Regions from separate parts of the Bacillus sp. FSL H8-0534 genome, predicted to be linked through region 1. Evidence: riboswitches for the same ligand, from Rfam matches in the RefSeq annotation. Region 1 holds a riboswitch; each other region holds the start of a gene.
What was found. A riboswitch is a leader RNA that binds a small molecule or an ion and turns the genes downstream of it on or off. The one in region 1 is predicted to bind S-adenosylmethionine.

Region 2: it holds a riboswitch for S-adenosylmethionine, as region 1 does, so the genes downstream of both, mtnW (2,3-diketo-5-methylthiopentyl-1-phosphate enolase) here and MHH71_RS22230 (bifunctional homocysteine S-methyltransferase/methylenetetrahydrofolate reductase) in region 1, are expected to answer to the same signal.
Region 3: it holds a riboswitch for S-adenosylmethionine, as region 1 does, so the genes downstream of both, metK (methionine adenosyltransferase) here and MHH71_RS22230 (bifunctional homocysteine S-methyltransferase/methylenetetrahydrofolate reductase) in region 1, are expected to answer to the same signal.
Region 4: it holds a riboswitch for S-adenosylmethionine, as region 1 does, so the genes downstream of both, MHH71_RS00905 (M20 family metallopeptidase) here and MHH71_RS22230 (bifunctional homocysteine S-methyltransferase/methylenetetrahydrofolate reductase) in region 1, are expected to answer to the same signal.

What each region holds. Positions count from the first base shown of each region.
Region 1 covers NZ_JBBOUC010000001.1:4,372,111-4,375,361, forward strand. The annotation lists gene MHH71_RS22225 (methionine biosynthesis PLP-dependent protein) at 1-895, opposite strand, end outside; SAM riboswitch class I at 966-1,078, opposite strand; SAM riboswitch class I at 1,281-1,391, shown strand; gene MHH71_RS22230 (bifunctional homocysteine S-methyltransferase/methylenetetrahydrofolate reductase) at 1,462-3,251, shown strand, end outside.
Region 2 covers NZ_JBBOUC010000001.1:4,561,224-4,564,474, forward strand. The annotation lists gene MHH71_RS23355 (2-hydroxy-3-keto-5-methylthiopentenyl-1-phosphate phosphatase) at 1-540, opposite strand, end outside; gene mtnW (2,3-diketo-5-methylthiopentyl-1-phosphate enolase) at 537-1,781, opposite strand; SAM riboswitch class I at 1,846-1,951, opposite strand; gene MHH71_RS23365 (pyridoxal phosphate-dependent aminotransferase) at 2,004-3,194, opposite strand; gene MHH71_RS23370 (carbon-nitrogen family hydrolase) at 3,209-3,251, shown strand, end outside.
Region 3 covers NZ_JBBOUC010000001.1:3,892,945-3,896,195, reverse strand. The annotation lists gene MHH71_RS19750 (GNAT family N-acetyltransferase) at 1-473, shown strand, start outside; gene metK (methionine adenosyltransferase) at 971-2,170, opposite strand; SAM riboswitch class I at 2,335-2,457, opposite strand; gene pckA (phosphoenolpyruvate carboxykinase (ATP)) at 2,687-3,251, shown strand, end outside.
Region 4 covers NZ_JBBOUC010000001.1:152,191-155,441, forward strand. The annotation lists gene MHH71_RS00900 (AAA domain-containing protein) at 1-673, shown strand, start outside; SAM riboswitch class I at 760-864, shown strand; gene MHH71_RS00905 (M20 family metallopeptidase) at 956-2,158, shown strand; partial or broken gene MHH71_RS00910 (IS1595 family transposase) at 2,248-2,400, shown strand; gene MHH71_RS00915 (CPBP family intramembrane glutamic endopeptidase) at 2,451-3,059, opposite strand.

The DNA of each region.
Region 1 (3,251 bases):
AAGATTGTAAGAAAGGATTTATCCATTTTTCATCGCGAAGACGAAATGAAATCATACCGCCCCTTCCTGGATAAAAAACATCGGTTACACCATTCTCCCCATTTAAATAAGAAACGATTTTTTTTGCGTTTTCTTCATGTTGTTTCATACGAAGAGCCAATGTTTTCATACCACGAATTAATAACCACGAATCAAATGGACTTAATACAGCACCAGAAGCGTTATGATAGTGGGCAAGTGCTTCGCAAAGTGTCTGACCTTTTGCAACGACAAGGCCGCTTAGTACATCGTTATGTCCACCTAAATACTTTGTTGCGCTGTGAAGGACAATATCTGCGCCTTCTGTTAATGGTTGTTGTATATAAGGAGTGTAGAAAGTATTATCGACAATTAGAAGTAGGCCGTGCCGTTTTGCGACAGTTGCGACAGCTGCAATATCAGTGACTTGCATTAATGGATTGGTCGGTGTTTCGATAAAAATAGCCTTTGTTTGAGAAGTGACAGCTTGTTCTATTTGTTTAATAGATTGTGTATCTACGTATCTACATCGAATATTCCACTTTTCCTCATGTTCCGAAAATAAGCGGTAGGTCCCTCCGTATAAATCTTCTGATACGATAAGTTCATCTCCAGAACGGAATAAGGAAAGAATAAGAAGAACAGCTGCCATTCCAGAACTACAGGCATAGCCTTGTTCACCTTCTTCTAAATCAGCAATTGCGCGTTCTAAAAGACCACGTGTTGGATTTCCTGTTCGTGAATAATCAAAGCCTGTTGACTTTCCAATTCCTTCATGACGATAAGCTGTTGAAAAGTAAACAGGGGGATTAACTGTTCCTGTTGTAGTTTCGCTTCGATTTCCGATTTGTGCTAGTTTTGTTTCGATTGTTGACATGTGAAATTCCTCCTTTATAAAAATAAAAAAAGCCTTCTAAGAAGAAGGCTTTCATGCGAATATAGTCTTCTTCTTATCTGTCAAATCTTTTCACAATTTGCTGGAATTAGCACCTTATTAACGAACGTGTTAATGGTTGCTGAGGTGTCATAGGGCCAGTCCCTCTACCTCTCTAGATAAGAATATTTTGTATGAAATTTTATTATGGTTTTAACTTTACAACAAAAGATAATTGAATTGCAACTTTATTTTAAACAATTTTCATTTTTCTGCTAATTCAATTGACTTTTAGTCTATCCCATGCTAAATTTATGAGAAAATTAACAAAGATTGTTAAAAGGTACACGTATTTCCTTTTAAAACATAGATGAATAATAAAGACAAACTCTTATTGAGAGCGGTGGAGGGAAAGGCCCTGTGAAACCCGGCAACCTTCAAACGAAATGTTTGAAACGGTGCTAATACCTGCAAAACAATTTGTTTTGCATGATAAGAGGAGGATTGATGATGTCCCCCTCTTCAAGATGAAGAGGGGGTTTTTATATTGATAGAAAAGAGGGAGACAAGTGAAAATTCTAGATTTAGTATCAAAAGGAATTGTTATCGGTGATGGCGCAATTGGTACGTTATTACATTCTCATGGTTTGCAAAGTAGTTTTGAAGAATTAAACTTATCTGATCCAGATCTTATTATATCTATTCATAAACAATATGTAGCTGCTGGGGCAGATATTATTCAAACAAATACATATGGTGCAAATGAAGCAAAATTACGCATGTATGGTTTGGAAAATCAGGTCACCCAAATTAATAAAGCAGCGGTTAAACTTGCAAAAGCAGCCGTAACAGATAAGAACGCCATTTTAGGGACCATCGGTGGGATGAAGCATATCGGGGCCGTTACAACGACTGATATGGAACGAGAGTTTATGCTACTTGAGCAAGCGGGAGCATTATTAGAAGAAAAGGTTGACGGATTATTATTAGAAACATTTTATGATGAGTTCGAATTGTTACATGCAGTGAAAGTATTGCGAAAACAAACAGATATTCCAATTATTGCACAGCTAGCGCTTCATGAAGCGGGCGCAACGCAAAATGGAAATGATGTAAATGGAATATTAACGCAGCTTTTAGATTACGGTGCAAATGTAGTCGGTTTAAACTGTCAGTTAGGACCGCTTCATATGACGGAAGCTTTTAAAATGATATCGATTCCTAAAAATGGTTATTTGTCGGCTTATCCAAATGCAGGCCTTCCAAACTATGTAGAAGGACGTTACGTATATGAAGGAAGCCCTGCTTATTTTGAAGAGATGACACCGAAATTTATTGAACAAGGTATTCGTTTGTTAGGGGGCTGTTGTGGTACAACGCCAGCACATATTGAAGGGATGAAGCGTGTAATTGCGAATGTAACGCCTGTTACAGAAAAACAAATTGTTCAAAGACAACAAGTAGTTCATATCCAAACAAAACGTGCTAGCACTCATGTTACCCTTGCAGAAAAAGCGAAGAAGCAAACAACGGTGGTTGTTGAACTAGATCCCCCAAAAACATTAGATACGCAGCGTTTTTTTGAAGGGGCAAGGGCATTGAAAAGAGCGGGAGCAGATGCCATTACGTTAGCAGATAATTCGTTAGCATCCCCGCGCATTTCAAACATGGCAATGGGGGCATTATTAACGAAGCATGATATTCCAGTACTGACGCATTTAACGTGCCGTGATCATAATGTCATTGGTTTGCAATCTCATTTACTAGGTTTATCGGCTTTAGGAATGGAAGAAGTGTTAGCTTTAACAGGTGATCCAGCGCGAGTGGGGGATTTTCCTGGAGCGACTTCTGTATATGATTTGTCTTCTATTGAATTAATTAAAATGATTAAAGAAATGAATGATGGTCGATCTATTTTAGGAAAATCCATTGGTCCAGCGACAAGGTTTTCTGTTGGAGGAGCTTTTAATCCGCACGTGAGACATTTAAAAGCAGCGGTGAAGCGAATGGAGAGGAAAATTGCAGCTGGTGCAGAGTATTTCTTAACACAGCCAATTTACGATGTAGCCTTAATTGAAGAAATATACGAGGCGACAAAACATTTAGAAAAACCAATTTTTATTGGAATTATGCCTTTAGTAAGTAAACGTAATGCTGATTTTCTTCATTTTGAGGTGCCAGGCATTACATTGCCTGAGGAAGTAAGACAGAGAATGGATGGGCATGAAACGCAGGAGTCTGCAATTGAAGAAGGAATTCGTATTTCTCAGGAATTAATTAATGCCGCAATGAAATACTTTAACGGTATTTATCTCATTACGCCGTTTTTGAAATATGAAATTACAGAAAATCTCGTTAA
Region 2 (3,251 bases), 190 kb from region 1:
TTTATCAGCCAGTTTTGCTGCTTGTAAATCTGTAATCGAATCTCCAATTACAATGTTAAAATCACTGTTTGAACTTAATTGCTGAATTAGCGTTGATTTGCAAAGACCGCAGTTGTTTTTACAATGTTCATCGCAAGGGTGAGGCCAGTTTACTTTAATTGTTTCCCCTGAAAAATCAGTCGTATTGCAATAAATATGGTCTGGGCTGATTAGTCCTTTGAGAAGAGGATAGACGAAAAAATCCATTCCTCCTGATATAATATGAAGTGAAATCTGATTTGTTTGGACAAACTGTGCAAACTCTTGGAATCCAGCCCGAATCACCGCTGTTTCTTTTATAAAAGTAGTGATGTCATCTTGTAAACTTGTAGGTAAAAGAGAAAACAATTCCCCTACACCTTCTTGAATAGAAAGTTCTTGTGATAGAATTTTTTGTTTAATCGTTTTGGCTTCTGGTGGAGCGAATTTTTCCATAATCGCAACGATATTATCATTGTTCGTAATCGTACCATCGAAGTCACAAAAAATTTGAAGACTCATAGTTTCACCCCACGTGATGGATTCCCCCATAATTGCAGTGCAGCATGTAAATCAGTGTTATCTACTTCATGCAATGGTGTTCTTTGCAAAGTGGCATCAATTGCTGCTCGAAATGCTTTTCCACCGCCTTGCGCTCCAGCTGGGTGACCATGAATACCACCACCTGCGTTAATGACAACATCCTTGCCAAAATTACGAAGGATAAACGGAACAAAACCAGGGTGAATACCAGCTGATGGAACAGGAAAGCTTCGTTTTAAAGATTGATCTTTTTTAGTTAGTTTACTTGTAATAAGAAGAGCTTCTTTTTTTTCTAATGCAACACTGCCGTATGGTGATGGAAATAAAGAGAAATCTGCACCAGCATAACGAAGTAGCTTTCCAAGTAGCAATGGATAAGAAAGTCCATATAATTCCGATGAAGCGTATGCGCCGCTTACAGCAGGATGTGCCATAATTGGAATCGATATATCATCATCTTCCGCAAGTGATTGCAATACATCTAATCCATACGAGAATACATTGAACAGAAGAATATCTGCACCAGCTGTGGCGGCACGTTTTGCATTTTCTTTAAGATCATATGTACGTCCTGTTAAATTCACTGCATATAAAGTCTTATGACCATATGTTTCGTATACAGACAGTAACACTTCTTTTCCAGAATGAATTCGTTTTGTGAGCGGTGTTAATGGATTTTCAAACAAAATTTCATCATCTTTTACAATATCTACACCACCAATTGCTTGATCACGGAGCTGTGTTTTTAAATATCCTATATTGCGTCCAAGCATTCCTTTGAAGATGCTCATCAGAAGTGGACGGTCGTGAATTTGTAAGAGATTTCGAATGCCCTCAATGCCAAATTTAGGGCCAGGGAAAAGTTCTTTTAAGTCATCTGAAAATGTTAAATCAATCAGTTTAACTTCGCCATCTAGTGATAATTTTCCAAATGTTGTTGTCAAAATAGCTGGTAAATCAGGGCTGAAATTTAGTGATGGATAATGAATTTTAATGAGTCCACGTGTCGCTTTTTTTCCGAGATACGTATTTACATGCTCTTGTTCTTCTAATTGTTCTACATGAATGACATTGCCTTTATGTTGTTTTAATTGTTCTTGTAATAAGTGTGGTAAATGAGTCCATGAACCAATTGTTAAACCGAGAGCAATTTGTTCTGCTTTTTGGTTTAAATTATGAGAATCATCATGGATTAAATAGGTTGCTGTTATTCCACTCATTTTTATAACCTCCTAGTTAAATAAAAAAACCTCTCAGCTAAGGAGAGGTTTTTTTACAACCAGCTCCTTATCTGTCAGCGTAATGCTGCGAGAATTAGCACCGTGCCTACAATTGTAGATCGGTTGCCGGGTTTCGTCGGGCTCGTCCCTCCACCTGCTCTTGATAAGAAGTATTTAGAAATGTTTGAATTTTTACGATATCTGAATTTTGACAGAGTTTTTTTAGAATGTCAATGGTTTTTTGAAAATTTTTAATTTCTGGATTCTTTGAACAGCTTCTTGTAGTCGCTCTTCTGTATGTAGTAATCCAATACGAACGTAGCCTTCGCCATGTTTGCCGAATCCAACTCCAGGTGCAACTGCTACATGTGCTTGTTCTAGTAATACATCGGCAAACTGTTCAGATGAAAAACCATGGGGAACGGGAAGCCAAGCGAAAAAAGAGCCTTTTGGTGCGACTACATTCCAGCCGATTGATTGACAAGCTGAAATAAGGGCATTTCTTCTAGATTCATAGCGATCAACTAGTTCAGTTACACAAGATTGTGAACTTAATAGTGCCTCACGAGCAGCCTCTTGTACAGCGCCAAAAATGCTGACATACATATGATCTTGCAATAAATTGATTGTTTCAATTACACTTTGGTTACCGATAGCAAAGGCGATGCGCCAACCAGCCATATTAAATGTTTTTGATAATGTATAAACTTCAATGCCAACATCTTTCGCGCCATTTGCTTGTAAGAAGCTAGTTGGCTTGTTACCATCAAAACCAATTGCTCCATAAGCAAAGTCATGAACCACTAAAATATCATTTTCATTTGCAAATGTAATTGTTTCCTCAAAGAACTCTTTTGATGCGACAGCACCAGTTGGATTGTTAGGATAATTTAAAAACATCAATTTCGCTTGTTTGGCAATAGTATCATCGATTTTAGTGTAATCTGGTAAGAAATCATTTTCTGCTAATAACGGCATCGTTTCAAATTTTGCTTTTGCTAAAGCGACACCTGATAAATAGTCAGGATATCCTGGATCGGGTACAAGAATTGGATCGCCAGGATTTGTAAAACAAATCGGTAATTCAACCAGCCCTACTTTTCCGCCAAATAAAACAGCAACTTCTGTTTTAGGGTTTACTTTGACTCCATATTCACGTTCATAGAACGTTGCAACGGCTGTTTTTAAGCTTTCATGTCCGCGAAATGGCGGATATTTATGATGAATTGCTTTTTCTGCTGCACGTTGTAAAGCTGTTACGATATGCGGCGGTGTTGGTTGATCTGGATTGCCTTGCCCTAGATTGATAACATCGTGACCTGCTTCAACTACTTTGTTAACTTTTGCAACAAGTGAAGCGAAAAACTGTGTTGGTAAGGATGTTACAATCTCGGAAGGTTGAAAATGTTTCATACTTTCCACCTCTTTTGAAAGTTGTTACAATTCTAGTGACAAATGATATAACCTTTC
Region 3 (3,251 bases), 480 kb from region 1:
CCATCTATCATCTTTGGCGGAACGATATAGAAGTTATGAATACCACTATCCTTAATCTTGATGTCCATTCCGTTCAAGAAACAGAAGCGTTTTGCAAACAAATCATCCACTCTCCCACTTCTAAAAGTTATATCATTGAACAAAAAGATAGTCATCTTCCTATTGGTCTCACTTCTTTAATTAACATCGATCCACACAATCGGAATGCGGAATGTATTATTGATATCGGTAAAAAGAATTGCTGGGGACAAGGATACGGGAAAGAAGCCTTAACAGTGTTATTAAATTATGCCTTTTTAGAATTGAACTTACATCGTGTATCCTTACGTGTATTTTCATTTAATGATAAAGCCATTTCTCTCTATAAAAAGCTCGGCTTTCAACATGAAGGTACCTGTAAAGAAGCTGTATTCCGAAATGGGAAATGGCATGATATTGAAATGTTTGCCTTGCTGCAGAACAACTACAAGTAATGTGAAATTTCCATCAGTGAAGAATGTAAAACAACTACTTTTTAAGGTGGTAAATAAATAAAAAAGTAATCCTTACTATACTAATCATCTGTGTATACTGCTTTCCGTTCGTATATTTTTCCATGTATAAAGATTTCACTGATCGTTCTATGATTGGTTATTTCATTATGCTGCTTGTAACCTCACTACTTGCTTTTTGTTGTAAATGCTTGAATACTACAGCCACTTTTATAATAGGCAATATATTATCTGCAATAATCTCATATTATTTTATCCATGTAACAAGTGATGAATATTTTGGGGGATATTTTAAACCACTAACACCCATCCAATTATTGACAGTAGTTAACTTCCTAAATTTGATTCCACAATTATGTGCAATCAAATTAGCCAATATACATTTGAATAAAGTTCAAGATTAACTTTACCCAAATGTGTGTTAACATGCCTAAAAAAAAAAGCTTCGCGCCTTCGCGCAAAGCTTTTTTCTTCTTATATTATAGACCAGCTTGCTCTTTTAAAGTTGCTGCTTTGTCTGTACGTTCCCATGAAAGCTCTACATCAGTACGTCCGAAGTGGCCGTAAGCTGCTGTTTGTTTGTAAATCGGGCGACGTAAGTCTAACATTTTGATGATACCAGCTGGGCGAAGATCGAAGTTGTTACGAACTAGTTCTACTAGTACTTCTTCAGATACTTTACCAGTGCCGAATGTATCAACTGAAATTGATACTGGTTGTGCCACGCCGATTGCGTATGCAAGTTGTACTTCTGCTTTTTCAGCAAGACCAGCTGCTACGATGTTTTTCGCAACATAACGAGCTGCGTATGCTGCAGAACGGTCAACTTTTGTTGCATCTTTACCAGAGAATGCACCGCCGCCGTGACGAGCGTATCCGCCGTAAGTATCAACGATAATTTTGCGTCCTGTTAAACCAGCATCCCCTTGTGGTCCACCGATTACGAAGCGCCCCGTTGGGTTAATGAAGAATTTCGTTTCCTCATCCATTAATTCTGCTGGTACTACAGCTTTGATTACGTGCTCTTTTAAGTCGCGATCGATTTGTTCCCATGTAGCTTCTGGATGATGCTGTGTAGAAATTACAATTGTATCGATGCGTACTGGTTTACCATTTTCATCATACTCAACTGTAACTTGCGTTTTACCGTCTGGACGTAAATATTCTAATGTTTCATCTTTACGAACTTCCGTTAAACGACGAGCTAATTTGTGAGCAAGTGAGATTGGAAGTGGCATTAATTCTTTTGTTTCATTACATGCGAAACCAAACATTAAACCTTGGTCCCCTGCACCAATTGCCTCAATCTCAGCGTCAGTCATTTGACCTTCACGTGCTTCTAACGCTTGGTCAACACCCATAGCGATGTCAGCAGATTGCTCATCGATAGATGTTAAAACTGCACAAGTTTCTGCATCGAATCCGTATTTTGCACGAGTGTAACCGATACCTTGAATTGTTTCACGAACGATTTTTGGAATATCTACATAAGTAGAAGTCGTAATTTCCCCCGCTACCAATACTAAACCAGTTGTTACTGTTGTTTCACAAGCTACACGTGCATTTGCGTCTTTTGCTAAGATCGCGTCTAAAATTGAATCAGAAATTTGGTCACAAATTTTATCTGGATGTCCTTCAGTTACAGACTCAGATGTGAACAGATGACGTTGTTTTGTCATGTGGTAAACCTCCCTACAGTAATCGTATATATTGTACGGAACTCATCCTTAATTTGCCACAAACTGCGACATTCATTTATTCTCCCACACAAGTATAAAGAAAAACCTTTCCTATATAGAGGAAAGGTTTGATTTGCTACTTGCATACTGCTTTTTGCCCTTCGCTCTTATCGTTCGAGACCGTTCGCCTCGCACAGGTTTTAGCACCTATTCACTTGTTTATTACCGTTACAAGTGAGGTTGCTGGGCTTCATCGGGCCTGTCCCTCCGCCAGCTCGGGATAAGAGAGTATCCGTCCCAACCTATACTAAAGAAATGATATTCATTTGTCAATTAATATTCACATATTCCTACAAGTTTTTCGCATTATTTGTTGGACGAAATATAAATAGGAAAATAATACATTCGCACAAACAAAAATAAATAAATAGTATACATTATTTATATGATTGTGTTATACTCTTGATGGGGATTACGAGAAATATTTCATTAAAATGAAAAGGATGGTATATAAATATGAGTACTGTGAATGTCCAAATTGGATTACACGAATTACTGAACGGAAGCAATGCACAGGTTCAATTAAGCGTTCCACAATTAGTGGAAAAAGTACTAATGAGAAATGAAGGAAAATTAACTTCTACTGGTGCCGTCTCTGCTTCTACAGGAAAATATACAGGACGTTCTCCTAAAGATAAATTTATTGTGAAAGAAGCGTCGGTTGCCGATAAGATTGCTTGGGGACCTGTAAATCAACCGATTTCTGAAGAACATTTTAATAAATTATATACAAAAGTATTAGAATACTTAAAGGAAAAAGAAGAATTATTCGTATTTAAAGGATTCGCTGGTGCTGATCGTAACTATCGTCTTCCATTACAAGTTGTTAACGAATATGCATGGCACAATTTATTTGTACATCAATTATTTATTCGTCCAACTGAAGAAGAATTAACAAATCATGAAGCTGAGTTCACAATTGTTTCTGCACCAAGCTTTAAAGCAGATCCAGAGATCGACGGTACAAACTCTGAAGCATTCATCATGGTTTCATTTGAAAAACGCATCGTATTAATCGGTG
Region 4 (3,251 bases), 4.2 Mb from region 1:
GACGGTTCATAAATTTCAAGGATCTGAACGCGATATGATGATTTTTGATACAGTAGATAGTTATCCGCAGGAACGTCCTGGCGTGTTATTCTTTGATCATAAGAATCATCGTCTTGTAAATGTTGCGGTAACGAGAGCAAGAGGAAAGCTCATTCAGTTATCGGACTGTCAATATATGCGGAAAAATCTTTCTAGAAAACAAGCGTTATCTCACTTAACTTCTCACATAGAAAGACACGGAAATGTATATGATCGTACAACATCACGTCCATTGTTAGAACGAAAAATTACAAAACGCTTGAGATGGTTTATGCAAATGAATTTGGAAGAGACGAAAGCATTATTAAAAGACATTCTGTCAGCAAAACAAAAAATTATTATTTCGCTCCCAAGTACAAGACAAGTAGATAAAAGGGTATGGCAGGCGTTAATGCGTACAACAGCGCAGGTAACAATCTATAGCGATGGACCAATTCCATTAAAAAATGTGAGAGTACAAAGGCAAAATAAATCACTCCCATTTGTATGTATTGATGATGAGATCTTTTGGGTAGGTGCTCCGTTAACATCGCAAATGATGTTTGAAGGAAGTCCAGAATTCCCTTATATATGTGCAAGAATGCAGGCGCCTGAAACGATTGGCGTTTTAAAAGGATTTTTAGATATTCGTTAAAATCAGATCGGAATTCCTTGACATTTACTCGGAATAAAACTAGAATGAAAATAATTTAATATAATTTTATGAAAATAAAAACGATTTTCTTATCACGAGAGGTGGAGGGACTGGCCCTATGAAACCTCGGCAGCGGATTCAATATGAATACTGTGCCAATTCCAGCAAGTGAAAGACTTGAAAGATAAGAAAGAAGGCCATTTTTGAATCTGTATGTTCAAGCCTCTTTCTATCTTTTAGAAAGAGGCTTTTTTATGTGCAAATTTAAAGGAGGAATGGGAAATGGGAACAAAACAAGTAACGTCACACCGAAATAGTATTACGGAAAGTATAGAAAGAAATAGAGAAAAATACTTAAAAACAAGTCATGATATACATGCGAATCCTGAAATTGGTAATCAAGAATTCTTTGCATCTAGAGCGTTAAGTTTACTTTTAGGAAGTACAGGATTTCAGCTTCAGCACAATATCGCAGGACATGAAACAGGATTTATTGCACGGAAAAGTTCAGGGAAACAAGGGCCGACAATTGCCTTTTTAGCAGAGTATGACGCTTTGCCTGGATTAGGCCATGCGTGTGGTCATAATTTAATTGGTACAATTAGCGTTGCAGCAGCCATTGCATTATCGGAAACAATTGAAGAAATCGGCGGTGAAATCGTTGTATTCGGAACACCAGCAGAAGAAGGTGGGCCGAATGGAAGTGCAAAAGCAAGTTATGTGAAGGCAGGTTTGTTTAACAATATTGATGCAGCACTTATGATTCACCCTAGTGGAAAAACAGCAACAACAAGTCCGTCACTCGCAGTTGATCCACTTGATTTTCATTTTTATGGAAAGTCGGCACATGCGGCTGCTTCACCTGAAGAAGGAATTAATGCATTAGACGCGGTGATTCAGCTTTACAATGGGATTAACGCACTTCGTCAGCAGCTTCCATCAGATGTGAAAATTCATGGTGTCATTACTGAGGGTGGTAAGGCACCGAATATTATTCCGGATTACGCATCAGCCCGTTTCTTTATTCGAGCAGCAACACGTAAAAGATGTGTTGAAATAACTGAAAAGGTACGAAATATTGCAAAGGGAGCAGCTTTAGCTACAGGAACAACAGTAAAAATCAATCAATTTCAAAATGAAATTGATGAATTATTAGTGACGAAGACATTTAATGAGGTGGTTGCTGAGGAATTAGAAAACCTTGGTGAAGATGTAAATCGTAAAGAGAGACTTGGAATCGGTTCAACAGATGCAGGAAATGTGAGTCAAGTCGTACCAACGGTTCATCCTTATATTAAAATTGGGCCGGATAATTTAGTTGCACATACGAATGAATTTAGAGAAGCAGCTCGTTCGGAACTTGGCGATAAAGCATTAGTTACATCCGCAAAAGTATTAGCGTATGTAGCATATCGATTAATTACAGAAGAAGGAACGCTTGATCAAATTAAGGAGGAGTTTAGAGGGGCGCAGCGAAATCAGTAATGTGATTAGTATTGGAGAAGTAGTTTTCTAGAATTCTATTTAGATAAAAAAGGTTTGGAGAAATCTCTAAGCCTTTTTTAGTTATAAAAGTTGGAACTTATTATTTAGATAACTATCTCTATTGGTTCCATTGGCTTGAATTAGGGAAGAATTTAGCATTTGATAAACGAGTAGAACAAATGCTTATTTCAGCGTGTCAGAAATCAAATTGTACAACAGTTGAGATGTTGAGAAGTGCATAAAAAAGACCTCAACTAAGAGTCGATTGAGGTCGAAATATCAGTAAACTAAGTTATTTTTTAACCCTTATTAAATTGTATTTGAATAATAGCGTTATTCCTAAGTTCATTAGAAAATGTACAACAAATGGTACTAAAATATTGTTTGTTTCAAAATATATCCAACCAAAAGTCAAACTTGGAACGCTTATATTTATTAGCATTATAGGCTTTTTGAAGTATTGAGTATGAAAACCTAAGAAAAATAAAGTAGTTGTTATAATTGCAATCCATGGGTTCTCTATAAATATGAAAAGCAAATTTTGAATAATTCCTCTAAACAAAAGTTCTTCAAATAACGCTCCTAAAAACATAAAGGCAAAAACACTTAACAGTGAATACTTTTGATAACTCTTGTTTGTATCGTCAATGTATTTCGAGGGAATGTAAAGCGTTAACATTACACCAAACAAAAGTAGAGCAAACGAAGCAATAAATATATTCATTATCATTCGGATTGGTTTATCGAATGATAGGAAATTTTGAATTGTGAGTACATCATAAACCATAAGAATAAAAATGATAGCCACGCAAATGAATGTAAAAGAAGAGAATACTAAAACAGCGTCTTTTGGGTTGAAATCCTTTTTTGTTTTCTTGGTTTTGTCTTTTATATCTTTCATATCTTACCTTCTTTCCTGTGACTTTAGAATAATGAAAATACTTTACTATTTTATCAGAAGATATAATATCTACAAATAATTATTTAAAAAGCAACAATCTTTTAGAAAACAGCCTTTATTTATACCATATGATAATGGAACCTTTGTAAAGGAAAGAAAAGACGTCACCATTCAATTTTATATATTAAGGTA